DNA from 4 places in the Streptomyces sp. NPDC007971 genome. Region 3 is predicted to be linked to each of the others. Evidence: riboswitches for the same ligand, from Rfam matches in the RefSeq annotation. Region 3 holds a riboswitch; each other region holds the start of a gene.
The links. A riboswitch is a leader RNA that binds a small molecule or an ion and turns the genes downstream of it on or off. The one in region 3 is predicted to bind cyclic di-AMP.

Region 1 (6,942 bases), on a different contig from region 3:
GTAGACCTTGCCGTCGTCGGTGATCAGGGCGTTGACCAGACGGGTGGAGAAGACCGTGCCCTTGCCGAACTTGCCCGAGACCTTGTCGCCCAGCGAGCCGAGGAAGCCGCCGAAGGCGCCGCCCTGGGAGCCGGACGGCATGCCGCCCTTGGCGCCGGTGTCGAAGGTGGCGACGGACGTCCAGCCCTTGCCGAGCACGGTGGAGCCCTGCATGCCCTTGGCGAAGTCCTCGCCACCCTTCGGGGCGTGCTCCGGCACCTTGGACCCCTGCTTCTCCTCGGTGACCTTCGCACCCTTGGGCGGGGTGAAGTCGAAGGTGGAGGCGGCCGGCTTGCCGAAGGAGACCTGGGTGAAGCCGGCGTCCAGAACGGCGGCGCCGCCGCTCTTCGGCGTCAGCGTGAACTTCAGCGGCTGGCCCGTCTTCGCGTCCACGGCGATGCTGATCGCGCCGACCGTGGTGCCGGACTGCTTGGGCTTGATCAGCAGCTTGTAGGCGTCGCGTCCGGCGACCTGGACGGTGCCGTCGACGGTCACCGACGTGGTGTCGTCGACCGACTTCAGGGCCTTCTCGGCGAAGTCCTTGGGCGTGGCCGGCGGCTCGGCCCGGTGCTCCTTGCCGGAGGCGGCACCGGTGCCGTGGTAGACCTCGTTGCTCTTGCTGTCGTAGCCCCACACGTTCTTGCCGTTGTGGATGAGGCTGTACTCGGCGCCGCTCTCCAGCAGCGACAGCTTCTGCCGGTCCGGGCCGTCGGCGGCCACGCGCAGGGTGTGCGTGCCGGAGACCAGCTCGGTGAGCTTGGACGTCGGGTCGGCGGAGGAGCCGTCGCGGCCCTGGGCCGCCCCCGAGGCCAGGCTGCTCTCCAGGCCGCCGAGGTTCGGCAGGCCGAGGTCGGTGCTGATCTTCACCGTGCCGGACATCTGCTGCACGTCGGACTTGGCGATCTTCTCGATGAGCTGCTGTGCGGTGATCTTCGGCAGGTCGGGGTCACCGGAGGCGGCGAGCGCCGGGACCAGCCCGATCGTGGCCGCAGCCACCCCCACCACCGCGACCGGGACCACGTACCGGGCGGCCTTGCGGCGTCCGGAGCGCAGGTCCTCGTCCTGTACGGCGCCCGCTGCGTCGTCGGATTCGTACGGTGCCATCTGTGCCTTACCTCCGTCGTCGGCGGCGGCTGTCCCCACGCTGGTCCACCTGAGCCGCCATTCTCACCCGAATCGGTGAGGAGTGGTGATTTCCGTGGTCTCCATCTGACCAAATCGGCCGCGCGGAAGCGTCAGACCTCGGAGCCAACTCCGTGTACGCCTGCGGTATGACACATCAGGGCGGCGTCTCCCCCGACCCGTAGGGGTCGTGCGCAAGACGCCGCCCTCACACTCGTTGGGGACAGGCCGCACCGGGCCGGCCGGCCCGGTGCACCACCGGGGTCAGCCGGCCCGGTGCACCACCGCGTCGCACAGCTCGGTCAGCGACGCCTTGGCGTCGCACTCCGGCAGCGGGGCCAGCGCGGCCCGCGCCTCCTCCGCGTACCGGACGGTGTCCCGGCGGGCCTGCTCCAGGGCGGGGTGCGCGCGCAGGGCGGTGAGCGCCTCGGCGTGCCGGGCGTCGTCGCTGAGGTCGGAGTCCAGCAGCTCGCACAGCGCGAGGTCCTCGGGCAGGCCGAGGCGGGCGGCCCGCTCGCGCAGCCGGAGCACGGGCAGCGTCGGGATGCCCTCGCGCAGGTCGGTTCCCGGGGTCTTGCCGGACTCGCGCGAGTCGGAGGCGATGTCCAGGACGTCGTCCGCGAGCTGGAAGGCGACCCCGAGCCGCTCGCCGTACTGGGTGAGCACGTCGACGACCGTCTCGTCGGCGCCGGACATCATCGCGCCGAACCGGCACGAGACCGCCACCAGCGATCCCGTCTTGCCACCGAGCACGTCCAGGTAGTGCTCGACCGGATCGCGGCCGTCCGAGGGACCCGCGGTCTCCAGGATCTGCCCGGTGACCAGCCTCTCGAACGCGAGGGCCTGCACCCGCACCGCCTCGGGGCCGAGGTCGGCGAGGATCTGGGAGGCGCGCGCGAAGAGGAAGTCGCCGGTGAGGACCGCGACCGAATTGCCCCAGCGCGTGTTGGCACTGTCCACACCGCGCCGCACGGCCGCCTCGTCCATGACGTCGTCGTGGTACAGCGTGGCCAGATGGGTCAGCTCCACGACGACGGCCGACGGTACGACGCCGGGCGCGTACGGGTCGCCGAACTGCGCCGCGAGCATCACGAGCAGCGGCCGGAACCGCTTCCCACCGGCCCGTACGAGGTGCTGCGCGGCCTCCGTGATGAACGGGACCTCGCTCTTGGTGGCTTCGAGCAAGCCTTCCTCGACAGCCGCCAATCCGGCCTGGACATCGGCTTCCAGAGCCTGGTCCCGCACGCTCAGCCCGAACGGCCCGACGACGGTCACGAGGGGTCTCCTGTCTGCTGGTGTCTGCTGGCGGTTACACGGTTTGTCGATAGGTCGTTGCCATCACTCAAGTCAGCGTATCCGGTCCTGTTTCGATCACCGATAGCGCCCACCGGTCCAGCCCGGGCCCTATCGGATCACGACCGGTATGTTCCTGATCATCTGATAAGGACAGATATCCATTGACTTAACAGGATCCCGTCCGTTTTGTCGCGAACCGTGCCGTGAGCGAATTACTCCTTTTGCAGCACGCCCAGCGAATCCCTCTAATCCCTCATGTCTGATTTGATACAGTTTGCCATTTCGTGAGTTGGGTCACGTGGGCCTCCATATCCAGCCAGCGGGAACAAACGGCGTTTCCCCTTGCCGTACCGGCCAGTTGAGGATTGGCAACAGCAAAGGATCAAGTACCCCATACGGGACAGACCAAGGTCAACTGGCGCGTTGGGTGAATCAGGTACTTGTTCCGGACATCTGCTCTCGCATAGCTTCCGGCACGTCAGGCGGACGCCGAATCCTGCCGCGTCTGACATCACCCATCGACGAACTCATTCGTACGGCAGGAGCGGGGGAACCCAGGTAAGCCGCCGGACCGGCCGGCACATGCGCAACTGCACATGTCGTCACCGGAACGGCTAGGGGTGTAGTCGTGCCTCCCAGGAGGCGCGGCCGGGCAGCTCCCCGAGCCCGAACCCGACAGCTCACCTCGCAGGCGACGGAGAGGGACCACGCCATGCCTGCTGCCGCTCAGCACCTCCGCACCCGCACCGACCGCCTCGTGCGCACGCTCGCCGTCGCGGGCACGGGTGCTGTCGTACTCGCCCTTCCTCTCTTCGGCGCGACCACCGCCTCCGCCGCCACCCCCACGGCCACCACGCCGTCCACCACGCTCGCCGGGTACCCGAACAACCTCGACGGCTGGATCCGCGAATCGCTCGCGATCATGGCCGAGAAGCACATCCCGGGCACCTACAACGGCATCCACCGCAACATCATCCGCGAGTCCTCGGGCAACCCGAACGCCATCAACCTGTGGGACTCCAACGCCGCCAAGGGCATACCGTCCAAGGGCCTGCTCCAGGTGATCGACCCGACGTTCAACGCGTACCACGTGGCCGGAACGTCCTTCGACATCTACGACCCGGTCGCGAACATCACCGCCGCCTGCAACTACGCGGCCGCCCGCTACGGGTCGATGGACAACGTCAACGGCGCCTACTGACGAGCGCCCGCGGCGGGCCCCGCTGGTCCCGGTCAGCCGGCCGGGAACAGCCTTTCGAGGACGACGGCGATGCCGTCGTCCTCGTTCGTCAGGGTGACCTCGTCGGCGACGGCCTTGAGCTCGGGGTGGGCGTTGGCCATGGCGACGCCGTGCGCGGCCCAGTCGAACATCGGGATGTCGTTGGGCATGTCTCCGAAGGCGAGGGCCCGGCCGGCGGGGATCCCCAGGTGGTCGGCGGCCAGCGCCAGCCCCGTCGCCTTGGTGACACCGCAGGGCTGGAGTTCCACGGTCCCGGGCCCCGACATCGTGACCGTCGCCAGCGAGCCCACCGCCGAACGCGCGACCGCCGCCAACTCGTCGTCGGACAGCGCGTGATGGCGCAACAGCACCTTACTGATGGGCTCGCACCACAGGTCGTCGCGGCGGCCGACCCGCACGGCGGGCAGGGTCGGGTGCGGCATCAGATACCCCGGCTCGATCAGCGTCAGCCCGTCCACGCCGTCCTGGTCGACGGCGGCACAGACCTGCCCCACCTCGGCCTCGATCTTGCCGAGCGCGGTCTCGGCGAGTTCCCGGTCCAGGCGCACCGACCACAGCAGACGGTCGGCTCCGGCGTCGTAGACCTGCGCGCCCTGCCCGCACACCGCGAGCCCCGTGCACCCGAGGTCCTCCAGCAGGGGCCGCACCCGGGGGGCCGGGCGGCCCGTCACCACCAGATGCCGGGCCCCGGATCGCACCGCCCTCGCGAGCGCGGCCAGCGACCGGTCGGAGACGGTGTCGTCACCGCGCAGCAGTGTCCCGTCCAGGTCCGTGGCGATCAGTGCGTAAGCGGGGGGTGCGGCCATGATCAGAGAATACGGACAGTGCGGCCCACCGACTCACCCTGCTGTTCCCGTACTTGTCTGCTTCTCACCCCCAAGTGGTGCCCGCGGGCTCCTTGATGGTGGTGTTGATCCGGTTGAACATGTTGGTGAGCGAGACGGTGAGGATCAGCGCGGAGAGCTGCTTCTCGTCGAAGTGGTCGGCCACTTCGTCCCACAGCGCGTCCGGCACCGGCTCCTCGCAGCGGTCGGCGAGCCGCGTGACCCGCTCGGCCAGCTGCAGCGCCGCGCGCTCGGCCTCGGTGAAGAAGGGCGCCTCGCGCCAGGCGCCGACGGCGGCGATCCGCTCCTCGCTCGCGCCGGCCTTGCGCAGGTTGACCGTGTGACCGTGCACACAGGCGCTGCAGCCGTTGATCTGGCTGGCCCGCAGCCCGACGATCTCCGCCAGTTCCTCGGGCAGCCCGCCCTCGCCGATCGCCTGGAAGATCGTGCCGATGCCCTTCAGGGCACCCGGAAGAACGTGCGCCGGGTTCGTCATCCGTGCCTGCATGGTGCTGCCTCCTGCGTGTCAGTGGTGCCCGCTAAGTTGCTCGCACTGCACTGACGGAACGGGGGCGGACGTTGTGACCGATCGGCACGAGGATTTTCCGGCGCATCTGCTCGAGGCGGCGACGGGTGTCCTGGAGCGCTTCCCCGAGGAGCTGAAACCGGAGATCTACGCCCTCTCCTTCCGCATCTGGCGGGTGGACGACGACGACCGCCGCCCCTATGTGGCCATCGGCTACAACACCGAGACCCAGTACGAGCGGGAGAAGCGCCCCGAGGATCCCGGCGAGGCCCGCTGGAACTACGCGTGCTGGCTCCTGGACGGCTTCGAGATGCTCGGGAACGTCCCCGAGGACCCGGCCGGCGCCCGGCTGTACGCCGCGGAGGTCGAGGATCTCGGGCTGTGGTTCGAGGACGACGACAGCGAGGAGGATCAGGACATCCGGCGCGAACTGCTCCAGGAGCACTTCGCGGGCGCCTGCATCGAGCTGGCCCGCCGGCTGCACGCGGACGGCCGGATCGAGAAGGTCCTCGGCCGTCCGCTGCCCGTCGTGATCTTCGACATGTACTGCCCGGGCTGGGAGCTGGAGGCCACCGAGGCCGCCAACCCGCCCGCGCTGATCGAGGACTTCGTCCGGTGGCAGCGGGCGGGCTGGGAGGCGTAGAGGCTTCGCACGGGCCTCGGGGCGGCCGGCCCAGGGGATTCGTACCTCGGTGAAGGCCGGCTCAGGGTTCGTCCGGGCCTCGGGATTGCGAGGCCCAGGCGCTTCGTCCGAGCCTCGGGGATGCGAAGCTCAGCGGGCTTTCGTGCGGGCCTCAGGGGTGGGCCGCCGCCAGGTGTCCGGCCAGGCGCGGCGAGGCGAACTCCGTGCCGCAGACGAAGCGCATCACCGGGCCGTAGGAGGACGCCGCCGGAAGTCCGGTGAAGTACAGACCGGGGACCGAGGAGACATAGCCGGCGCCGAGCCTGGGGGCGCCCCGGCTCACCGCGAGACGGGTACGCAGTTCGTGGCCGAGGAAGTCCATCGCGGCGATGTCCACCCGGTAGCCGGTGGCCGCGATGACGTGGTCGGCGGCCAGCTGCTCGGTGTGTCCGCCGTGCGTACGGACGGTGAGGACCGGGGTGCCGTCCGGGGCCTCGGCGCCCAGCACCCGCTCGACCTCCTGGACCTGGACCTTGTCCTCGAAGCGGTCGCGCAGCCACCAGGCGCCGAGCGGGCCGAGGACCCGGCGGACCAGGTAGTGGCGGGTCCGGGCGGGCAGGAAGCGGTACGGGTGGGGGTAGTAGCTGAGCGCCCACAGGGACCAGGCACGGCCGAAGGGGGACTCGGGCCGGAGTTTGGGCTGGTCCCAGGGCGGGGCGCCGAAGGCGACCCGGCCACGGCCGCGCGAGACGACCTGCACCCGGGCTCCCGCCTCGGCGGCCAGGGCCGCCGTCTCCAGTGCGGACTGACCGGCGCCGACGACGATCAGCTCCTTGCCCGCGAAGCGGGTGAGGTCGTGGTGCTGGGAGCTGTGGGAGACAGGGCCGGTGGGTGCCGGTCCATCGGCCGCCGCTCCGGCCAGCTCCGCGGGGAGGTGGGCGATCCCGGACAGGCCGGTGGCGACCACGACCGCGCGGGCGGTGAACAACTCGCCCGAGTCCAGCTTGAGTTCGAACCCGCTGTTCTTGTCGCGGTCGACGGAGACGACCCGGACCCGCTCCAGGTCGGGCAGCAGCTTCTGCTGGAACCAGTCGCCGTAGGCGACGAAGGTCTCCACCGGGATGATGTCCTCGTCGGTGACCAGTCGGCGGATGCCGGCCGCGTCGCAGTAGTCGGCGAGGGTGTGTCCGGGCTGCGGGCAGTCCAGACTGGAGGCGGCGGGGGTCGACTTGAGCAGCATGCCCTCGGGCATGTGGGCGCGCCAGCTGACCAT
Region 2 (6,942 bases), on a different contig from region 3:
GCCAAGGAGAGTTTGCACAACGGAGACGGATCACCGTGTGGGTATTGCCACACCCTGGGCGGCTGATCGTGCCGCTAGGGTCTGTGCGCTACCTACAAAAGCCCCGGAGGACCCATGGCGTTCGGCTGGATCGACGAGCAGGCCGAGGCGCGCCGCCGCGCCGGACTCGTGCGGACCCTGCGCCCGCGCCCCGCCGACTCGCCGCTGCTGGACCTGGCGGGCAACGACTACCTGGGCCTGGCCCACCACCCCGAGATCGTCGAGGGGGCCGCCGCTGCCGCCCGCCGGTGGGGCGGCGGTTCCACCGGCTCCCGGCTGGTCACCGGAACCACCGAGCTGCACGCCGAGCTGGAGCGGGAACTGGCGGACTTCTGCGGCTTCGAGGCCGCGCTGGTCTTCGCGTCCGGCTACGCGGCGAACCTGGCCGCCGTCACCGCGCTCGGCCCGCACGGCTCCCTCATCGTCTCCGACGCGGGCAACCACGCCTCGCTCATCGACGGCTGCCGGCTGGCCCGGGCGGCCAAACAGGTGGTCGGGCACGCCGATCCGGAGGCGGTGGGCAAGGCGCTCGCCGGGCACCGGGGTGCGGCGATCGTCGTCTCCGACTCGGTCTTCTCCGTCGACGGCGACGCGGCACCGCTGGCCGCGCTGGCCGGGGCCTGCCGGGAACACGGGGCGGGTCTGGTCGTGGACGACGCCCATGGGCTCGGCGTGCTGGGCGACGGCGGCCGGGGCGCCGTCGAGGCGGCCGGTCTCGCCGGGGCCGACGACGTGGTCGTCACGGCCACGCTCTCCAAGTCGCTGGGCAGCCAGGGCGGCGTGGTGCTCGGCCCGGCGCGGGTGATCGACCATCTGGTCAATGCGGCCCGCACGTTCATCTTCGACACGGGCCTCGCGCCCGCCGCCGTGGGCGCGGCGCTGGCGGCGCTGCGGCTGCTGCGACGCGAGCCGGCGCGGGCGGCGCGGGCCCGCGGGGTCGCCGTCGAGCTGCACACGCGCCTGACCGCCGCGGGTCTGGAGGCGGTGCGTCCGGACGCCGCGGTGGTCTCCGTGCGGGCTCCGTCCCCGGAGCAGGCCGTGCAATGGGCGGCGGACTGCCGTACGGCAGGCCTGGCCGTGGGCTGCTTCCGTCCTCCTTCCGTGCCCGACGGCATCTCTCGGCTGAGGCTCACCGCCCGCGCGGACCTGTCCGGGGCCGAGATCGAACGCGCTGTACGAGTGATCGACGAAACGCGACCATGAGTCGGCGTGACACGGCCGTGCATCGCACGAGAGTGATCGAATCTGATCAGTAGGGATGGGTCGGTCCGACCGGGTTGATCGAGTCGATCATGCAGGTCGAGTCGGTCGAGTCAGTCGAGTCGGTCTGTTCGGTCCGGTCGGTCATGTCGGTCGGGTCGGGTCGGTCCGACCGGTGTCGGATCTCTCCGATCGGTGGGGACTGGGATCACCGGAGCGCGGTCACGAACCCCGCCCAGCTCCCGGGGGAGAAGAGCAGCGCGGGTCCGGCCGGGTCCTTGGAGTCGCGCACGGCGAGCAGTCCGGCCCACGGGCCGGAGTGCGGCCGAGCCGTCTCCACGCAGTTGTTCGCTCCGGTGCTGTAGCTGCTGCGCAGCCATCGCGCCTCGTGCAGATCGGTACTTGCAGGGACGTTCCGAGGCAGTGCTGGCATGGTGCCTCCTTACGCGCCGTCACCTATCCCGGCGATGTAATCCAACGAGTCCTCGGGGGAAAGGGCGTGGATCTGAAGGGTGTTGAAGGCCTCGGAGTAGGCCATGAGGTCTTCTTTCCGTTCCAGATAGAGGCTACTCGTCAGCTGGTCGAGAACAACCACATCCAGATCAGAAGTGCTCGGAAATGAGAAGATAACGAAAGGGCCGGTGAGGCCGACATGCGCCCCCGCGGCGAACGGCAGCACCTGGAGCCGCACCTGCGGCAGCCGTGCGGCCTCGACCAGCCGGGCCAGCTGCCGCGCCATCACCTCCGGTCCGCCGACGTCGCGTTTGAGGACCGCCTCGTCCAGCACCGCGCTCAGCGTCAGTGGGGGATCCCGGCGCAGCACGTCCTGCCGGGCCAGCCGCACCTCCACCAGCGCGTCCAGCCGCTCCTCGTCGACCCCCTCCACGGCCGCCCGGGTCACCGCGCGGGCGTACTCGGGCGTCTGCAGCAGCCCCGGGACCACCGTGGTCTCCAGCGTGCGCATCTCGCTCGCCTGCGACTCCAGGCTGATGAAATCGCGGTAGGTGGGCGGCAGGATCCCCCGGTAGGCGTGCCACCACCGGCTGCGCCCGCCCGCCTCCTCGGACCCCGCCAACATCAGCAGCAACTCGCGCAGTTGCCCGTCCCGCACCCCGTAGGCATCCAGGAGTAACCGCACATCGGCCGGTTTCACACCGCTCGCGCCGGTCTCGATGCGGCTCACCTTCGACTGGTGCCAGCCCACCAGACGGGCCGCCTCGCCACTGGTGAGCCCCGTCCCCGTGCGCAGCGTGCGCAGCTCGGCGCCGAGTTTGCGGCGCCGTACCGCGGGACCGTTCTGCATGGGGTACTCCTTACTCCTTACGGGCCGCCCAAATACGGTCTCCCGTCGCAGAGTTCACCGCTTTGAGCGACAGATATATGCATATCCCGGTGGATCGCTCCCCAGACCGGCCCGGTAATGGCAGTCTGGCGACGAAGCACCAGTGCGGGACCGTACTCGAACCATCCGCTCCTCGCCGGACTGCGGGCCCGTGGGAAAGGGACGACGTCGCCATGGCAGACCATCTGGAAGCATCCGTCACTCTGCCGAGCGATCCCGCCTCGGTCTCCGCGGCCCGCTCCTACGTGGTGGGGACCCTCGCGGAGTGGGGTCTGCCACCGGACACCGACGCGGCCGACACCGTGCGGCTGATCGTCTCCGAACTCGCCACCAACGCCGTACAGCACACCTTCGGACAGTCACCCACCTTCACCGTCGACATCGCCCTGCACCACGACGAACAACTCCGCATCGGTGTGACGGACAGTCATCCGCGCTTTCCGAAGAGACTGCCCGCAGCCGTCCAGCAGGACAACGGGCGCGGCATGGTCATCATCCGCTGGCTCACCGCCGAGTGCGGCGGCAAGCTCCGCGTCCGCCCCACCCGCGAGGGCGGCAAGACGGTCTCCATCGAGCTGCCGTGGGCCCTCCCGGCCGAGCCGGTCGCGGCGGGCCAGCCGGACCCCTAGAGCGCGCCCGGGCGTCCACGGGGGCCCCAGGACGGCGTCCCGCCACCCCCACCGTCGCAGTCCGCAGGGCCAAGCCCACCCGGCCGGGGGACGGTTCACCGGGACGGGCGCTGACGCTCCGGGGCGTGCTGCGCCCGGCCGAAGGCCCCGTGCAGCAGAGCGCGGAACGCCTCCACCGCCGGAGCGACCTCGTCGGCCCGGAAGGCGACCGAGATCGTGCGCCGTAGCCGTCCCCCCTCCAACGGACGTACCCCGACCGGAGTGACGGCGGTCCGCGCCACCATCTCCGGTACGAGGGCCACCCCGAGCCCGGCGCTGACCAGTGCGCACACAACGGCGTACCCGGGGGTCGGCACCAGCAGCGCCGCGGTGGCGCCCGCCTCGGCCAGCAGCGCCTCCACCCCTCGCCGGGCGGGATGGTGCGGCGCCATGCTGATCAGCGGCTGCCCCGCCAGCTCCGCCAGGGGCAGCCGGGACGAGGCGCTGCTCAGGACGTGGCCCGGAGCCGTCACCAGCACCAGCTCCTCCTCCAGGACCGGCTCCAGAGCGACCGAGGAGGGCACGGGGACGGGTTCGGCGGGGTGGTAGGTGTGGGTCAGCGCCAGGTCCACCTCACCGGCCGCCACCGCCGTGACCCCCGACGGCGGGTCGTAGTCGGCGACCGACAGCCGGACGTCCGGATGCGCCCGGCGGAACGCGCTCAGCGCCGGCGGCAGCAGATGGACGCCCGCGGTCGGGAACGTCCCCAGCCGCAGCACCCCGCCCGTGAGCCCGGTCAGCCGGGCCAGCTCGTGCCGGGCCTGCTCCATCTCGTCCAGCACCCGACGGGCCCGCGCCACCAGCACTTCGCCCGCCTCGGTCAGCCGCGCCCCGCGGTGGTGACGCACCAGCAGCGCCGTGCCGGCCTCCCGCTCCAGCTTGGCCAGCTGCTGGGACAGTGCAGGCGGCGTGTAGCCGAGCCGGTCGGCGGCCCGGGTGATGGAGCCCGCCTCCGCGACGGCGACGAGCGCGGCGAGCCGGGTCGGGTCGTACATGGCGCCAGCCTAAAGCATTGCTTCAGGCAGACCTCCATGATTCTAAATACCTGATGAAGGCTACGGCCGGGCAGTCTGGGGCCCATGGACGGACAGCTCATCGCCTTCACCGGGATCGCCGCCGGTCTGGTCGCCATGCCCGGCGCCGACTTCACGGTGGTGGTCCGCAACGCCCTGGTCTCCCGCCGGGCCGGCGCGGTCTGCGGGCTCGGGATCGCCGCGGGCCTCCTCGTGCACACCACACTCGCGGTGGCCGGGGTCGCGGCGGTGCTGGTCGCCGTACCCGCGCTCTTTCGCGCGCTGCAACTGCTGGGCGGTGCCTATGTGCTGCAGCTCGGGCTGCGGACCCTGTGGCCGCTACGGCGGTCCGCCGCCGAGGACGCGGCCTCGGCCGGGCACCCGTCGGCCGCGCACTCGGCCGGGCACCCGCTCCGGCAGGGCTTCGTCACCAACGTCCTCAACCCGAAGGCCTCACTGACCTTCCTCAGCCTGCTGCCCCAGTTCGTGCCGTCCGGCGGCTCCGCCCTGCCCAGGACACTGCTGCTCGCGCTGATCGTCTGCGTGATCGCGCTGGCCTGGTTCCAGGTGGTGGCCCTGCTGGTGGACCGGCTCGGCAGGTGGCTGCGCCGACCCCGGGCCGCCCGCATGCTGCAGGCGGGCACCGGGGTGGCGCTGACGGCGCTGGGAGCGGCTCTTCTGCTGGAGCCGCTCCTGCGCTGAGCCCGGGTCAGCTGACCCGGCCGTACCAGACGCTCCTGGTCCAGATCCTCTCCAGCCGCACCACGGCCCCGGTCCTCGGTGCGTGCCAGATCTTGTTCTTCCCCGCGTAGATACCGACGTGGTAGACGCTGGAACCCGAGTGGAAGAACACCAGATCGCCGGCCTTGCGGCTCCCGGCCGAGATGTGATGCGTCCTGTTGTACTGCTGGGCGGCCGTACGCGGCAGCTTCTTGCCCACCTTCTTGAACGAGTAGAGCGTCAGCCCCGAGCAGTCGAACCGGCGCGGCCCGGTGGCCCCGTACTGGTAGGGGGAACCCTTCTTGGACGCCGCGATCTGGAGGGCTTTCGTCGCTATGGTGGCGGCCGAGGCGTCGGTGGCAAGCCCCGGGACCATGATCGAGCCGCCCACGGCGGCGAGGGTGAGGGCCGAGGCCGTGCCGGCCCGGGCCATCAGCGACGGGACACGATTGAGCGCAGTCATGCGCAACCCTTCGTCAGCCGCCTGTGAAGGATGACCTGTCGGATTCGGGCTGGCGAAGTTGCCCGGCCGCGTTGCCACGGCTTCACCCCAAGGGCTGCTCGGCACGACCGTCCGTCTGCGACGAACGTCCGTCCCGGCGACCCGTCTTGCTCGGGTCCTCCACTCCTGCCGATCCACTTCTGTCGACCGGTCATCCGGGCGGCGGCAGGACTCGGCGTCCGCCCGGACCGCCCCGCCGCGGTGGCGGGGGCTTGTCGTCAGACAGGGATCTTGACTCACAGCTGTCCGAAAATCCCAACGGAATCGGGGATTTGTGGCGTTACTCACCACTCACCCGTTCGGGTGGACACCACCATGTTCGAGTCATCGTCAGGTCCCGCACGTAGCCCCCGACCTGGGGCGGAGCATGCATGCACGAGCCTCAAACGCGTGGTGCGTGCAAGTCCGAACGCCCGGAAAACGATCGCGAGATACCCCGGTCGGCGGTAGACCGTTCGGGCCGTTTGAAGTCCTGCCCCGGCGACGGGTCGACGCGGGCGGCCCGACGGGCCACCCGCGCGTCCGGATCAGCCGACGCAGTCGGGCGGGAGCGTGACGCGCGCAGTACGGCGCTCGCCGTCCAGCACCCGCAAGGCCCGTGCCAGCGTGTCCCCATGCAGCTCCGTCTCGCCCCGCTGGTGCATCAGGGTCAGGGCGTCGCGCAGCTCGGACGCCTTGCGCACCAGGGCCTGCGCCGCGCGCAGTCCGCGGTAGGTGTCCCCGGACTGCGCCGGGTTGATCCGGCCCAGCAGGTCGACCGCCTCCAGGTAACGGTCGATCAGTTCGCCCTCGGCGCGGGTCAGTGCGGGCAGCGGCGGAAGTTCGGGTGGAAGCATCGGGGGCTCACCCCGCGTGCCCGGCGCCGGGGGTCTCCCTGCGGCCCGGGACGATGCCGTCCACGAGCCCGTACGCGAGCGCGCCCGGCGCATCCAGCATCAGGTCCCGCTCCAGGTCCTGGCGGACCTGCTCGGCGGTGCGCCCGGTGTGCCGCACCAGCATCGTCTCCATCAGGGAGCGCATCCGCGTCAACTCCTCGGCCTGGATGACGAGGTCGCTCGGCTGCCCCTGGGCCGGTTCGTGCAGTGCGGGCTGTTCGAGCACCACACGGGCGTTAGGCAGGATGAACCGCTTGCCCGGTGTGCCGGCCGCGAGCAGCACCGCGGCGGCCGAGGCGGCCTGGCCCAGACAGTAGGTCTCCACGTCGCACGTGACGTACTGGATCGTGTCGTAGACCGCGGTCATGGCGGTGAACGAGCCGCCCGGGCAGTTGAGGTACAGGGTGATGTCCCGGTCCGGTGCCGCGTGTTCGAGCTGCATGAACTGTGTGACCACATCGGTCGCGGCGGTGTCGTCGAGGGGCGTCCCGAGAAAGACGACCCGGCTCTCGAACAGCTTCGAGTACGGATCGAGCGTGCGGTGGCCCGTGCTCGTGCGCTCGCTGAACTCGGGCAGGACATG
Region 3 (6,942 bases):
CCGGCCGGTGAGACGGGAGCGGCGGGCCTGCCGCTTGGTCTGGGAGCGGTAGACCCGGGCCGCGGTCTGCTCGCCGAGCAGCCTGAGCCTGGTCGCGGTGGAGAACCGGTCCCGGCCCGTCATGACAGCTCACCTCGCCTCGTCGCTCCGGCCGCCCGCTCACCGGCCGGGGGTCCGGGGGGTGCCCAGGGGCAGCTCAGCACGGCCATCTTCCCCGCCTCCCGTCAACACGCGCGTACGTCCCCGGACACGGTACGGGACCGGGTACGGGGACGTACGTAGGACTGGCTGGGACGTGGCCCGGGAAGGGTCGGCCCCTGCCGTGTCGATGGTCCGCGGAGCGGACCTGCGGGAACGCTCAGCCCTTGAAGCGGGGGAAGGCGGAGCGGCCCGCGTAGACCGCGGCGTCGTCGAGGATCTCCTCGATGCGCAGCAGCTGGTTGTACTTGGCGACGCGCTCCGAGCGGGCCGGGGCACCGGTCTTGATCTGGCCGCAGTTGGTGGCGACGGCCAGGTCGGCGATGGTGACGTCCTCGGTCTCGCCGGAGCGGTGGGACATCATGCACTTGAAGCCGTTGCGCTGGGCCAGCTCCACGGCGTCCAGGGTCTCGGTCAGCGAGCCGATCTGGTTGACCTTGACCAGCAGGGCGTTGGCGGTGCCCTCCTCGATGCCGCGGGCCAGACGCTCCGGGTTGGTGACGAACAGGTCGTCGCCGACCAGCTGGACCTTGTCGCCGAGCTTGTCGGTGATGACCTTCCAGCCGGCCCAGTCGTCCTCGAACAGCGGGTCCTCGATGGAGACGAGCGGGTAGGCCGCCACCAGTTCCTCGTAGTACTCGGTCATCTCGGCGGCCGAGCGGGACTTGCCCTCGAACTCGTACTTGCCGTCCTTGTAGAACTCGGACGCGGCGACGTCGAGCGCGAGCGCGATCTGCTCGCCGGGGACGTAGCCGGCCTGCTTGACGGCCTCGAGGATGAGGTCGAGGGCCTCGCGGTTGGAGCCGAGGTTCGGGGCGAAGCCGCCCTCGTCGCCGAGACCGGTGGACAGGCCCTTGCTCTTCAGGACCTTCTTGAGGGTGTGGTAGACCTCGGTGCCCCAGCGCAGGGCCTCGGAGAAGGACTCCGCGCCGATCGGGGCGATCATGAACTCCTGGATGTCCACGTTGGAGTCGGCGTGCGAGCCGCCGTTCAGGATGTTCATCATCGGCACCGGCAGCAGGTGCGCGTTCGGGCCGCCCAGGTAGCGGAAGAGCGGCAGGTCGCTGGCCTCGGAGGCGGCGTGGGCGACGGCGAGGGAGACACCCAGGATGGCGTTGGCGCCGAGGGAGCCCTTGTTGTCGGTGGCGTCCAGGTCGAACATGGCCTGGTCGATCAGGCGCTGCTCGGTGGCGTCGTAGCCGACCAGCTCCGGGCCGATCTGCTCGATGACGGCGAGGACGGCCTTCTCCACGCCCTTGCCCTGGTAGCGGTTCGGGTCACCGTCGCGCAGCTCGATGGCCTCGAAGGCACCGGTGGAGGCGCCGGACGGGACGGCGGCACGACCCGTGCTGCCGTCGTCGAGGCCGACCTCGACCTCGACCGTGGGGTTGCCTCGGGAGTCCAGGATTTCCCGGGCTACGACGACGTCGATGGACGGCACGAGCATCTCCTTCATGGATGTGACGCTGGTTGTGCGGGGCGGGTGCGCCTTGCGACTAGAGCCTAACCGTCCCGGGGGCGTCGGCCATCGACCGACCGCCCCGTGGACAGGGAGACGGTACCTATTGTTCACCCTCGGAACAAAGAGGCTTCCGGATGAGGTCCGGCTGAAGAGTGGGGAAACGGAGCGGCGAGCCGGGCCGGGAGAACAAACAACCCCGCCCCGGCGCGTACGGGGGAACACGCGCCGGGGCGGGGAGCCCGTGGGGACGGGGGGTGACCCTCACGAGGCCTTCGGAATGGGGGCCGGCCTTGTGAGAGCGCTGTGGTTCCGGTGGGAACCCGGTGTCACTTCAGGTGCAGCTGCTGACCCGGGTAGATGAGGTTGGCGTCCTCGACGATGTCCTTGTTCAGCTCGAACAGCTTCTGCCAGCCGCCCTTGACGCCGTGCTTCTCGGCGATGGTGCTGAGGGTGTCGCCCTTGACGACCTTGTACTCGCCGTCGCCCTTCTTGACCTTCTTGCCGGTCGGGGTGGTGACGGTCTTGCTCGGGGCCGGGCGCTCGGCCGAGCGGGAGGCGGCCTGCGTGTCGGTGGAGCGCGAGGTCGTGCTCGGCGCGGCGGGCTTCGCCGGGGCGGGCTTCGCCGGGGCGCTCTTCGACTCGGTGGTGGGGGCGGAGCCGCCGTAGGGGGTGCTGGACAGCCCCGTGCCGCACACCGGCCAGGCGCCCTTGCCCTGGGCGGCGAGGACCTTCTCGGCGACGGCTATCTGCTGCGCCTTGGTGGCCTGGTTGGCCTGCGCGGCGTAGGCGGTGCCGCCGTACGCGGCCCAGGTGGAGGCGGAGAACTGCAGGCCGCCGTAGTAGCCGTTGCCGGTGTTGATGGACCAGTTGCCGCCGGCCTCGCACTGGGCGACCGCGTCCCACTCGGAGGCGGTGGCGGCGGAGGCGTTGCCGGCCGCCATCAGCGGGGCGGCGACGACGGCGCCGGTGACACCGGCGAGCGCGATGACCCGGGTGGCCTTGGACGGACGACGGTGCTTGCCCTTGCCGGAAAACAGCATGGATCGATCCCCTCACCGACGCCTGCGAGGTGAGCTGTCGGGTTCGGGCCGGTTGAGTTGCCCGGCCGCACCTCCTGGAGAGGCACGGCTTCACCCCCAGCCGGTTCCAGCAGTCTCAACTGCCGGGCCCGGCACTTACCTTGGGTCCCCCGCTCCTGCCTACGGCGCATGACGCGACGACTGTTCCCGGGCAACCGCTGGCAGGACTCGGCGTTGCGACTGCCGGGGCTCGTGGTGACGAGCGGCCTCGACCGTAGCCATGCGCTCGGCGGAATTTCAAAGACGATCAGGGCTTCTGAGACTCATCCCACACTTTCGCCAAACCGGACATTAGGCATGAAGCGGGGCGCCAACTCCCGCTACTTTCCGCCCTTTTCCGCACCGATATTCAGGGTCTGACCGGGAGTGATGTCGTTCGGGTCGGCGCCGATGGCCTTCTTGTTCTCGGCATACAGGCCGCACCATCCGCCGTCGACGTCAAGGGAGTCGGCGATGGAGACGAGGGTGTCGCCCTCACGAACGGTGTAGGTGCTCGCGTCACGGGAGGCGTGACGGCCCAAGGAGGCATCGCTCCGACCGTCTGTGGTCGCGCTTTCGTCCGCGCTCCCGCCGCGGTGACGTCCGCCGCTGCTGAGCGCGCCGGTGTCGACCAGGCTCCAAGAGCCATCGATCTGCCCGGAATTGTCCGGGTCTTCTCCGGCGGGGTCCGCGGTGGGCGAGTCGCCCCCCTGCTCGCCCTGAGAGCCGGGCGAGGAGGATTTGTCGGACTTGGGGGTTTCATCGGTCTTGTCGGAGCCATCGGAACCGGCTTGCTTACCGGTGCTCGGGGACGGCTTGGCGTGCGCACCCGAGGAGGAATCGGACGAGGGCGACGAAGACGATGAATCCGGCAGACCGGAAGAGTCGGAAGAATCGCCGGAGTCGGACGAGTGCTTGGACTGGGAGGAGTGGTCGGAGCCCTGGGCGTCCGAGCCCTGCGCGTCGGAGCCCTGCGCGTCCGAACCCTGCGCGTCGGAGCCCTGCGCGTCGGAGCCCTGCGCGTCGGAGTCGCCGAGGCCCGTGTCGACGTTCACGGAGCCGGAGTTGGAGGTCAGGCCGGAGAGCAGGGCGCAGGTGGCCCACGGGGTGGTGCCCCGGTCGGCAAGGATCTTCTCGGCGACGGCTATCTGCTGCGAACGGCTGGCCTGGTCGGCGCTGTAGGCGTACTCCGAGCCGCCGTACGCGTTCCAGTCGTCCTGGGATATCTGCAGGCCGCCGTAGTACCCGTTGCCGTTGTCCGCGCTCCACGAACCCCCGCTCTCGCACTGGGCCACCTTGTCCCATGTGGTGCCGTCGGCCGCGTTGGCGCTCGCGGCGCCGAGGAGCGGGATGGCGATGGCGGAGCCGGTCACTCCGGCCGCGACGAGGAGAGCCGGAGCCTGGCGGGGGCGACGGTGACGACCGTTCCCGGTGAGCATGCGGAAGCCTTTCGTGCGACAACGGGACCGGCGTGGCAGGTGAAGCTGGGCGCCACGCTGATGGGTGAACGTATAGGCAGACGATCACTTGTCACAAGTTAATGCCGCGTAGATCACGTGAAGATCACAAAATTGATGTCTGCCGGACGTGCCCGGGCGGGCGTGATCACGGGACGGGCGTGAACTCCACGGGCAGCGTGCGCAGACCGCGCATGATGAGCCCGCCGCGCCAGCGCAGGTCGGCCGGGTCGGCCGCGAGCCGCAGGTCGGGGAGGCGGGTGAGAAGGGTGGCGAGGGCGGTCTGGCCTTCCAGCCGGGCGAGGGGGGCACCGAGGCAGTAGTGGATGCCGTGGCCGTAGCCGAGATGCTGGTTGTCCTTGCGGGACAGGTCCAGCACCTCCGGGTCGGCGAACCGCTCGGGATCGCGGTCGGCGGCGGCGAGGACGACGAGCACGGGGTCCCCGGCGGCGATGTCCTGGCCGCCGATGGTCAGCGGCCGGGTGGCGAACCGCCAGGTGGCCAGCTCCACGGGGCCGTCGTAGCGCAGGAGTTCCTCGACACCGGTCTCCAGGAGGTCCCGCTCCCCGCAGGCCAGCGACGACTGCAGCCGGCGCCGCTGCCCGGGGTGGGTGAGCAGGGCGTAGGTGCCGTTGCCGATGAGGTTGACGGTCGTCTCGAAGCCGGCGAAGAGAAGGATGAAGGCCATGGCGGCGGCCTCGTTCTCGGTGAGGTGCTCGCCGTGGTCGGAGGCGCGGATGAGGCCCGAGATCAGGTCCTCGCCGGGCGCGGGCTCGGCGGGCAGTGCCTCGCGCTTGCGGTGGATCAGGTCGGCGAGATAGCCGCGCATCTTCTTGACGGACCGCGCGACCCCGCCCCTGGGTCCTCCCCCGTGCCGGATCATCATGCCCGCCCAGTCCCGGAAGTCGTCCTGGTCCTCGCGCGGGACGCCGAGCAGGTCGCAGATGGCGTAGATGGGCAGCGGGAAGGCGAACTCGTGGATGAGGTCGGCGGAGCCCGTCCCGGCGAACCCGTCGATGAGGCGGTCGGTCAGCTCCTGCACCCGGGGCGCGAACTCGGCGACACGACGGGGCGTGAACGCCTTGCTGACCAGGCGGCGCAGGCGCGTGTGGTCCGGCGGGTCGATGTTGAGCAGGTGCGTCATCAGCTCGGCCTTGCGCTCACCGGGGATGCCGGTCTTCCCCTTGGCGTGCTCGGGCTCGGCATGGTGCGCGGGATTCTTGCTCAGCCGCTGGTCGGCGAGGGCCTGCTTGGCGTCGGCGTACCGCGTGACCAGCCAGGCCTCCACCCCGCTGGGCAGCCGGGTCCGGTGCACGGGTGCGTGCTCGCGCAGCCAGGCGTAGGCGGGGTAGGGGTCGGTGGCGAACTCCCAGGTGAAGAGGTCGGGGGCCGTCGGGGGGTGGGGCTGGTCCATCACTCCTCGACCGTATCCGGCTTTTCACCGAAGGCCGCTTCGCTCCTGCCGCCCGCTGCGGGCACGCCTTCCGTCGCCCGGATGGCGTCCCGGTACGCCCGCGCCGCCGCCCTCAGGGCCGCCTCCGGGTCCACCCCGTCCGCCTCGGCCCGCACCGCGAGCGCCAGCAGTTCGTAGCCGATGCCCTCGCCCCGGGGCAGGGGGACGTCCAGCTCCGCCGTACGGGCGCGGGAGGCGAGCTTGGCGGCGAGGGCGAGGCCGGGCTGGCCGAGGGGAACGCCCTCGGTGACCGAAGTGCGGCGCTTCTCCTCGGCCTTGGTGCGCAGCCAGTGCTCCTTGACGTCCTCCGGTGTCTCGGCCCTCTCGTCGCCGAAGACGTGCGGATGGCGGTGGATGAGCTTGGTGACGATGCCGCCGGCCACGTCGTCGACGGAGAACGGCGCGTCCGGGTGCTCCTCGGCGATGCGGGAGTGGAAGACGACCTGGAGCAGGACGTCGCCCAGCTCCTCCCGCAGCTCCTCGCGGTCGCCGGCCTCGATCGCCTCGACCAGTTCGTAGGCCTCCTCGATGCCGTACTTCGCCAGCCCCTGGTGGGTCTGGCGGGACGACCAGGGGCATTCGACGCGGATGCGGTCCATGACCTGGACGAGGTCGAGGAGGCGGGCGCCGGGCAGGTCGTAGGAGGCGGGGAGCAGCTCCAGCTCGGGCATGCGGACGCGGCCGCTGCCGGCCAGGCGGGCCAGACCGTCGGTGAGGGCGGGCTCGCCCTCGCCCGTGGCCACGACCACCGCCGTCCGCCCGCCGGCGCAGAGGTCGACCAGCTCCTGGGCAGCGGGAGACGCCTCCGCCACGGATATCCCGGCCTCGCGCAGATACGGCAGCTGCGGATGGGCGCCGTCCGCGCACAGCACGGCGTCGGCGGTGCGCAGCGCCTGCCAGGCGGGCCAGGACAGCAGGCCGGGCGCGACGCGGTGGCTGGTGGTGAGCAGGACGATGCGGCCGGGGGCGGCGTCGGGGCTGGTTTCGTTCACGCTCCGAACGTAACCCACGGCGCACAGGCGGGGGCTCGGTTGTCCACAGGGCCGGAAGCTTCTGTGATCGTATGACCGATGATGTGGGGCCCTGCCTCTACGCCTGCTGTTGCTGCGTCCCCGTGGTGACCTCGCGGACCCACGGCGTCTTCGCGTCCACGCGGCTGCTCTTCTGCACGTCCCAGGAGCCGTAGCGCGGGTTGAGGTCGACGTGGAGTTCCGCGGAGGCCTGGGACAGGGCCTTCCAGAAGGCGGGCTGTGTGGTGTCGGTCCCGAGCTTCGCGGCGAGCTTCTGCGCCTCGATCTGCAGGCGGAGGTTGTC
Region 4 (6,942 bases), on a different contig from region 3:
GGAGTACAGTAGAGACACAACGACGCGGGGTGGAGCAGCTCGGTAGCTCGCTGGGCTCATAACCCAGAGGTCGCAGGTTCAAATCCTGTCCCCGCTACTGAAGACTCAGGGCCGGGATCCAGCAATGGATCCCGGCCCTGAGTGTTTTCTGCGGCAGTGCCACGCCCCCTCGGGCCTCGTCGCCTCGTCCCCGCGTCCCCCGGGCCCCGTAGCCGTGCCCCGGACCTGCGCTCACCCCCTCCGGCGCGCCGAGTGTCGTACATCACAGTCGGTCATCCGCTCGGTCCACAGCAGTCGCCCGCCGTTGTGGCCCCCGCCACGCTGGACGTACGTCAAGAACACGGGAGACGAGCAGTGCGTCCTGGTGAGGTGGAGGAGGAGAGCCCGCGCGCCAGGGCCGGCGGCCGGCTCCCCGGCGATCCCGTCCCGGACCCCGGTCTGGGCGACGGTCCCGCACCCCGCCCGCCGGACGGGCGCCGCGGCCCCCGGCCGACCCCCCGCGCCCTGGTCGGCGCCCTGCCCGCGCTGCTGATCGGCGGCGGGATCGTCTACGACCTGCTCACCCCGCGCGCCTTCACCGCCGTGCCCTTCTTCACCGCCGCCCCGCTGATCGCCGCGCCCCTGTCCTCGCTGCGCACCACGGTGCTCACCGGCCTCGCCTCCCTGGCCGCCACCGTCGCGGTGCACGCCGGCTACGGCCTGCGCCCGGACGCCGGCACGTTCACCGAGGTGTTCACGGTGGCCACGGTCGCCGTGCTGGCCGCCGTCATCAACCAGGTCGTACGCCTCGGCGACCAGCGGCTGGCCTCCGCCCGGGAGATCGCCGTGGCCGCCCAGCGGGCCGTCCTGCCCGAACCCGCCGCCCGTATCGCCGGTTTCGACATCGCGGCCCGCTACGAGGCGGCCCAGCGGGACGCGTTCATCGGCGGCGACCTGTACGCGGTGCAGGACAGCCCGCACGGCGTCCGGCTGATCGTCGGGGACGTGCGCGGCAAGGGCATCGGTGCCGTCGCCGCCGTCGCCGTGGTGATCGGGGCGTTCCGGGAGGCCGCCGAGCAGGAGGCCACGCTGGAGGCGGTGGCCGAGCGGCTGGAGCGCGCCCTGGCCCGCGAGGGCACGCGACGGGAGGGGCTCGACGCCTTCGAGGGCTTCACGACCGCCGTCCTCGCCGAACTCCCGCACGGCGAAAGGGCCGTACGGATCGTCAACCGCGGCCACCCGCCGCCGCTGCTGCTGCACGACGACGGCACCGTGCGCACCCTGGTCCCGTGCGAGCCCGCACTGCCGCTCGGCATGGGCGACCTGGGCCTGTGGCCCGACCGGGCGACGGAGTACGGCTTCCCGGGCGGCGCCACCCTGCTGCTCCACACCGACGGCCTGTCCGAGGCCCGCGACGGCCACGGCCGTTTCTACGATCCCGCCCGGCGGCTCACCGGGCGCAGCTTCCCCGACCCGGGCGCCCTGCTCGGCCGCCTGGCCACGGAGGTGCGCCGGCACTCCGGGGGAGGGACGACGGACGACATGGCGCTGCTGGCCGTACGGCGGCCCTGACCGGCCGGCTCCGGCTCCCATGACCCACAGTGACCGGACGACAGCCCTCCGCATAACATCTGAGTCACCATCAAAGCCTCTGTGACTGCTGAACGTCGGTCAACTCGCCCGTTTTCCCCCGGTCATACCCCGTACGTCCGCGTCGAAGAACGTTAATGATCAAGCCGAACGGCTTGGAATCTCACAGGTGGGTCTATTAACGTTCGATAACGCAGCGCGGTCGTCCCAGCCGTCACCCGAGGCGGCTCCGTGCGCACGTGCCGAATCCCGCAAGGGAACCGGGGAACCACCACCTTGGGGTGAATCGCGCAGACACCGTCGTGAACTTTGCGAGTCCACGGCCGGTTTACGCGCGTAGGAGACCTTCCGCTCCGAACCCGTCAGCTAACCCGGTAGGCGGAGGAAGGAAAGGAGCACGCCTTCGTGGCGTCCAACCGGCCTGCCCCAGAAGCCCCGTTCATCCCGGCTCAGCGCGAGACCGAGACCTTCGGCTACGGCGACCACCGCACTGACGAGGGCCCCTGGGAGGAATGGAACCCCACCGAGGACTCCGTCCGCCCGGTGCGGGGCCGGCACCGCGTCGCCAAGCAGCGCGGCGGACTCGCCCGCAGCTCCACCGTCCTCGGCGTCGGCGTGATAGCCGCCGTCGGCGCGGGCGGGATGGCCAGCGCCCACACCGGCAAGCCGCCGGTGTCCCTCTCGATGCCCGACCTGCCCTCCGTCGGCTCCCTGTTCGACGACTCCTCCGCCTCCGACGCGGCCAAGGCCACGACGCCCACGCTGAGCAAGGTCGGGGTGACCTCCGCCGACAGCGACCGGAGCGGCAACGCAGGCGAGGCCCTGCGCAACCGGATCATGGCGCAGGCCGAGCAGCAGCAGAGCAAGGCCGACAGCAAGGCCACCGCCGCCGCCCTCGCCGACGCCGAGAAGCAGAGCGCCGCCGCGGCCGCCAAGGCGCAGAAGGAAGCCGCCGACAAGGCCGCGGCCGCCAAGGAGAAGGCCGAGGCCGCCGCGAAGAAGAAGGCCGAGGAGGAGCGCCTGGCCGCCCTGGCCAAGGAGTACAAGCTGCCGGTCGTCTCGTACACGATCACCGGCACCTTCGGCCAGCCCGGCTCGATGTGGTCCTCCGGCTACCACACCGGCCTCGACTTCGCCGCTCCCACCGGCACCCTCATCAAGGCCATCCACAGCGGCACCATCACCCAGGCGGGCTGGGCCGGCGCCTACGGCTACCGCACCGTCCTCACCCTGGACGACGGCACCGAGCTGTGGTTCTGCCACCAGTCCTCGATCGGCGTCTCCGTCGGCCAGAAGGTCAGCACCGGAGACGTCATCGGACGCATCGGCGCCACCGGCAACGTCACCGGGCCTCACCTCCACCTGGAGGTCCACCCGAACGGCCAGGCCACCGGCATCGACCCGGCGCCGTGGCTGCGCGACAAGGGCCTCAACCCCTGACCGGCCGGGACGCCTGAGCCTCGGCACCCTCTCATCCGGTCCCCGGTACCCCCTCATCCGGTCCCCGGCAGCCCTGACGACAACCCCCCGACGTCAGGGCTGCCGGTCGTCCGGCCCCCACCATTCGCAGCAATCGCGGAATGGACGGGACGGATGTGATCGTTGAACCGGGACATGACCGACTCCCATGCCTCACGCCGCACCCTCGGCTCCTCCGACCTCCGCGTCTTCCCGCTCGCCCTCGGCGGCAACGTCTTCGGCTGGACCGCCGACGAGGACACCTCCTTCGCCGTCCTGGACGCCTACACGGCCGCCGGCGGCAACTTCGTCGACACCGCCGACGCCTACTCGGCGTGGGCCGAGGGCAACAGGGGCGGCGAGTCCGAGACGATCATCGGCAAGTGGGTCAGGGCCCGCGGCAACCGCTCCGACGTCGTCATCGCGACCAAGGTCAGCCAGCACCCGGAGTACCAGGGCCTGTCCGCGGCCAACATCAAGGCCGCTGCCGACGCCTCCCTGCGCCGCCTGGACACCGAGTACATCGACCTCTACTACACCCACTACGACAAGCCCGAGGTCCCCGTCGAGGAGATCATCGGCGCCCTTGACGACCTGGTGAAGGCGGGCAAGGTCCGTCAGATCGCCGCCTCCAACATCACCCCCGAGCGGCTCCGGGCCTCTCTGGACTTCTCCGAGCGCGAGGGCCTGGCCCGCTACGTCGCCCTCCAGCCCCACTACAACCTGGTCTCCCGCGACACCTACGAGGGCCCGCTGCAGGACGTCGCCGCCCGCGCGGGCCTCGCGGCGGTCCCCTACTACGCGCTCGCCTCCGGCTTCCTCACCGGCAAGTACCGCCCCGGTACGACGGTCGACAGCGCCCGCGCCGGTGCGGCCGCGAGGCACCTCCAGTCCGAGCGCGGCCGGCGGGTCCTCACGGCCCTGGACGAGATCGCCACCGCCCACGAGGCCCCCGTGGCCACGGTCGCCCTCGCCTGGCTGGCCGCCCAGCCCACGGTGACGGCCCCCATCGCCTCGGCACGCACCCCGGAACAGCTTCCGGCACTGCTGAAGGTCGCGGAGCTGCGACTGACCGACGAGGAGCTGAAGCAGCTCACGGAGGCATCGGCCTGAGCCCAGCCGACCGGGCGCCGACTTCGGGTCGGGCTTGGCTGGTGGGACGCCGACTTCGGCCTGAGCCCACCCGATCGGACGCCGACTTCGGGTGGGCTTGGCTGGTCGGGCGCCGGATGCCCTCCGCAACCCTTGCCCGGGCTGCCCCTGCACACCCTGTCCAGGTGCGATCTGCCTAGGTGCGATAGGGGTTGTACGCGGGATGGGGCGCTGCCGGATGGCCGTACCAGTAGGCCACCGGCGCCCCGTACAGCGGCTGGGCCGGGGCGGCCGACAGCGCCGCGTGCTCCAGCGCCGGCCGGGCCACTTCCCGGCGCTTCCACAGCTCGGCCAGCAGTTCCTGCTCCCGCGCGACGAAGTCGGCCCCGGCCCGCCCGCGCCGCCCCCGCTGCCGCAGGAACGCCAGCGAGGTGGCGTACGCCTCGTACTGTGCCACCGCCCGCGCGGCCGGCCGCCCCCCGAAGTGCCTGCGGGCATGGTCCCGCGCCGTTCGCCGCGCCCGCATCGACCCGAGCACGAACGGCTCGGCCGGCCCCAGCCATCCGGCGTGGACGTACGCCGGCAGTTCCTCCCGCACGGTCCGCAGCTCCCGTTGCCGCGTCCAGACCGCCAGCCAGGTCAGCAGCCCGAACGTGGGCACCATGAAGCCGCCGTAGACGGCGAAGAAGCCGTACTCGCCGAAGGTCGAGGAGCCGTTCCAGAAGGCGTGCATGCTCATCGCGAGCAGCAGCCCGCCGAGCGGGACCAGGACGCGCCGGACGTGCTGCCTCTCGGCCGAGAGCGCCGCGATGCCGAAACCGATGCCGGTGAGGACGGTGAACAGGGGGTGCGCGAACGGCGACATCACGATGCGCACGAAGAAGGTGGCGGCGGTGACGGAGGCGATGCCGCGGTCGCCGGTGATCTGGTCGGTCCCGAAGGCCGTGCCCAGGTAGAGGATGTTCTCGGTGAAGGCGAACCCGGTGGCGGTGAGCCCGGCTATGACGACGCCGTCGACGATCCCGGTGAAGTCACGGCGGCGGAAGAGGAAGACCAGCAGCACGGCCGCGGCCTTGGCGGACTCCTCCACGACCGGCGCTATCACGGTCGCGCCGAGGGTGTCGGCACTGGCCGGGTCGGCCGTCGCCGTGGCGATCCATTTCGTCGCGAAACTGTTGGCGACGATGGCTATCAGCGCCGCCGCGCAGGCGCCCCAGGCGAAGGCGAAGAGCAGATTGCGCCAGGGCCCCGGCTCGACCCGGTCCAGCCACCGGAACGCGGCTATGAGCCACGGCACGGGCAGGACGGCGAGCCCCAGCCCGACCAGGAGGCCCTCCGTGCCGGTCTGCCGGCGCACCAGGGCGAGGATGACCAGACCGGACATCGCCAGCAGCGTGATCAGCGCTCCGTAGCGCACCCACCGACGCTGCCACCAGTGCGGATGCGCTCCGCTTCGGGGGCCGGGGGAGTAGGTCGGGTACGGAGGGCTGGTGGCCAAGGCATCGACCTCTGCTCGCTACTGGTCCTGATGCGGTACGCGGCGAAAGAGCAGATCGTTCACCACATGTCCCTTGTCCAGTCCCTGCCCCTCGAAACGGGTCAGCGGCCGGAACCCGGGGCGCGGCGCAAAACCGCCGTCTGCCTGGGTGTTCTCGAAGTCCGGATGCGCGGTGAGCACCTCAAGCATCTGCTCGGCATACGGCTCCCAGTCGGTCGCGCAGTGCACGATCGCCCCGGGCTTGAGCCGGGTCGCGGCCAGTGACAGGAACTCGGGCTGGATCAGGCGCCGTTTGTGGTGCCGCTTCTTGGGCCAGGGGTCCGGGAAGTAGACGCGCAGACCGTCGAGCGAGTCGGGCCGGAGCATCTCCCTGAGCAGGATGATGGCGTCCCCGTTGCCCACCCGGATGTTGGACAGGCTGTTCCGGTCGGCGAGGTTGAGCAGGTTCCCCTGCCCCGGCGTGTGCACGTCGACGGCGATGATGTTGGTGTCCGGGTCTCCGGCGGCCATCTGCGCGGTGGCCTCGCCCATCCCGAATCCGATTTCGAGGACGACGGGACGGGCGTTCCCGAACATCTCGTCGAGGTCGAGGACGCACTGTCCGTCGATGTCCAGCCCCCAGGTGGGCCACAGCCGCTGCAGCGCATCGGCCTGCCCGACGGTCACCCGGCTCCGGCGCGGCTGGAAGCTGCGGATCCGCCGCTCGAAGTGCGATCCGGCGGGGTCGGCCTTGGGCCCGTCCGGAAACCTCGGCTCCCCCTTGTCCCGGGTGTGCCGGACGGAGACACCGGGGACATGCACGGACGACGACGCGCCGGTGGCGGGCCGCGGGGCTTCGGAGGCATTCAGGGAGTCAGACACAGTGACACCGATTTTACGGCGCCTCCTCAAATCCCCGAGCCGCCCGCCTCGCCCCTGCGCCCGCCCCTGCCACCCCCCGCGCCTGCCACCCCCCGCCCCTGCCACCCACTGCCCCGGCTCCCGCCCCGCCGCCTTGCCGACTCGCCGAGCCGGGGACCCGCCGCCCGCTGCCGCCCCACGGCGCCGGGGACCCGCCTCTCTGCCGCCCACCGAGCCGGGGACCCCCCGCCCGCTGCCGGCCCACCGAGCCGGCTGGTCCGGTGCCTTTGAAGCAGACCGAGTCGGGTGGTGGGTGGGCATAGGTCCGGGGGGCCAGGGGGCGGAGCCCCCTGGGACAGCGCCCACAGCACCGCGCAACCTCACCGCGCACCCCGCACCGACACCACGGCCGGTACCTACAGAGCGCCCAGCATCTCCAGCGCCCGCCGCCCGACCTCCCTCCCGATCGGCAAGGACGCAGTAGC

Region 1: linked by a shared signal. The riboswitch ahead of ACFZCP_RS27285 (transglycosylase SLT domain-containing protein) and the one ahead of ACFZCP_RS06375 (transglycosylase family protein) in region 3 are both predicted to bind cyclic di-AMP.
Region 2: linked by a shared signal. The riboswitch ahead of ACFZCP_RS35375 (NlpC/P60 family protein) and the one ahead of ACFZCP_RS06375 (transglycosylase family protein) in region 3 are both predicted to bind cyclic di-AMP.
Region 4: linked by a shared signal. The riboswitch ahead of ACFZCP_RS24870 (peptidoglycan DD-metalloendopeptidase family protein) and the one ahead of ACFZCP_RS06375 (transglycosylase family protein) in region 3 are both predicted to bind cyclic di-AMP.

The regions. Positions count from the first base shown of each region.
Region 1 is NZ_JBIBJK010000013.1:188,785-195,726, reverse strand. Features, by position in the region: gene ACFZCP_RS27295 (outer membrane lipoprotein carrier protein LolA) at 1-1,143, opposite strand, end outside; gene ACFZCP_RS27290 (polyprenyl synthetase family protein) at 1,426-2,436, opposite strand; cyclic di-AMP (ydaO/yuaA leader) riboswitch at 2,967-3,166, shown strand; gene ACFZCP_RS27285 (transglycosylase SLT domain-containing protein) at 3,170-3,658, shown strand; gene ACFZCP_RS27280 (HAD family hydrolase) at 3,691-4,503, opposite strand; gene ACFZCP_RS27275 (carboxymuconolactone decarboxylase family protein) at 4,568-5,029, opposite strand; gene ACFZCP_RS27270 (hypothetical protein) at 5,103-5,690, shown strand; gene ACFZCP_RS27265 (FAD-dependent oxidoreductase) at 5,842-6,942, opposite strand, start outside.
Region 2 is NZ_JBIBJK010000021.1:125,389-132,330, forward strand. Features, by position in the region: gene ACFZCP_RS35345 (aminotransferase class I/II-fold pyridoxal phosphate-dependent enzyme) at 115-1,242, shown strand; gene ACFZCP_RS35350 (DUF397 domain-containing protein) at 1,448-1,672, opposite strand; gene ACFZCP_RS35355 (helix-turn-helix transcriptional regulator) at 1,682-2,542, opposite strand; gene ACFZCP_RS35360 (ATP-binding protein) at 2,755-3,210, shown strand; gene ACFZCP_RS35365 (LysR substrate-binding domain-containing protein) at 3,306-4,244, opposite strand; gene ACFZCP_RS35370 (LysE family transporter) at 4,329-4,964, shown strand; gene ACFZCP_RS35375 (NlpC/P60 family protein) at 4,972-5,445, opposite strand; cyclic di-AMP (ydaO/yuaA leader) riboswitch at 5,448-5,578, opposite strand; gene ACFZCP_RS35380 (hypothetical protein) at 6,012-6,320, opposite strand; gene ACFZCP_RS35385 (ATP-dependent Clp protease proteolytic subunit) at 6,328-6,942, opposite strand, start outside.
Region 3 is NZ_JBIBJK010000002.1:563,972-570,913, reverse strand. Features, by position in the region: gene ACFZCP_RS06385 (septum formation initiator family protein) at 1-123, opposite strand, end outside; gene eno (phosphopyruvate hydratase) at 359-1,645, opposite strand; gene ACFZCP_RS06375 (transglycosylase family protein) at 1,987-2,700, opposite strand; cyclic di-AMP (ydaO/yuaA leader) riboswitch at 2,705-2,877, opposite strand; gene ACFZCP_RS06370 (transglycosylase family protein) at 3,060-4,157, opposite strand; gene ACFZCP_RS06365 (cytochrome P450) at 4,324-5,592, opposite strand; gene ACFZCP_RS06360 (nucleoside triphosphate pyrophosphohydrolase) at 5,589-6,620, opposite strand; gene ACFZCP_RS06355 (SurA N-terminal domain-containing protein) at 6,718-6,942, opposite strand, start outside.
Region 4 is NZ_JBIBJK010000011.1:308,488-315,429, forward strand. Features, by position in the region: tRNA gene ACFZCP_RS24860 (tRNA-Met) at 24-97, shown strand; gene ACFZCP_RS24865 (SpoIIE family protein phosphatase) at 355-1,551, shown strand; cyclic di-AMP (ydaO/yuaA leader) riboswitch at 1,800-1,967, shown strand; gene ACFZCP_RS24870 (peptidoglycan DD-metalloendopeptidase family protein) at 1,975-3,009, shown strand; gene ACFZCP_RS24875 (aldo/keto reductase) at 3,184-4,140, shown strand; gene ACFZCP_RS24880 (PrsW family glutamic-type intramembrane protease) at 4,316-5,617, opposite strand; gene trmB (tRNA (guanosine(46)-N7)-methyltransferase TrmB) at 5,636-6,478, opposite strand; gene lhgO (L-2-hydroxyglutarate oxidase) at 6,874-6,942, opposite strand, start outside.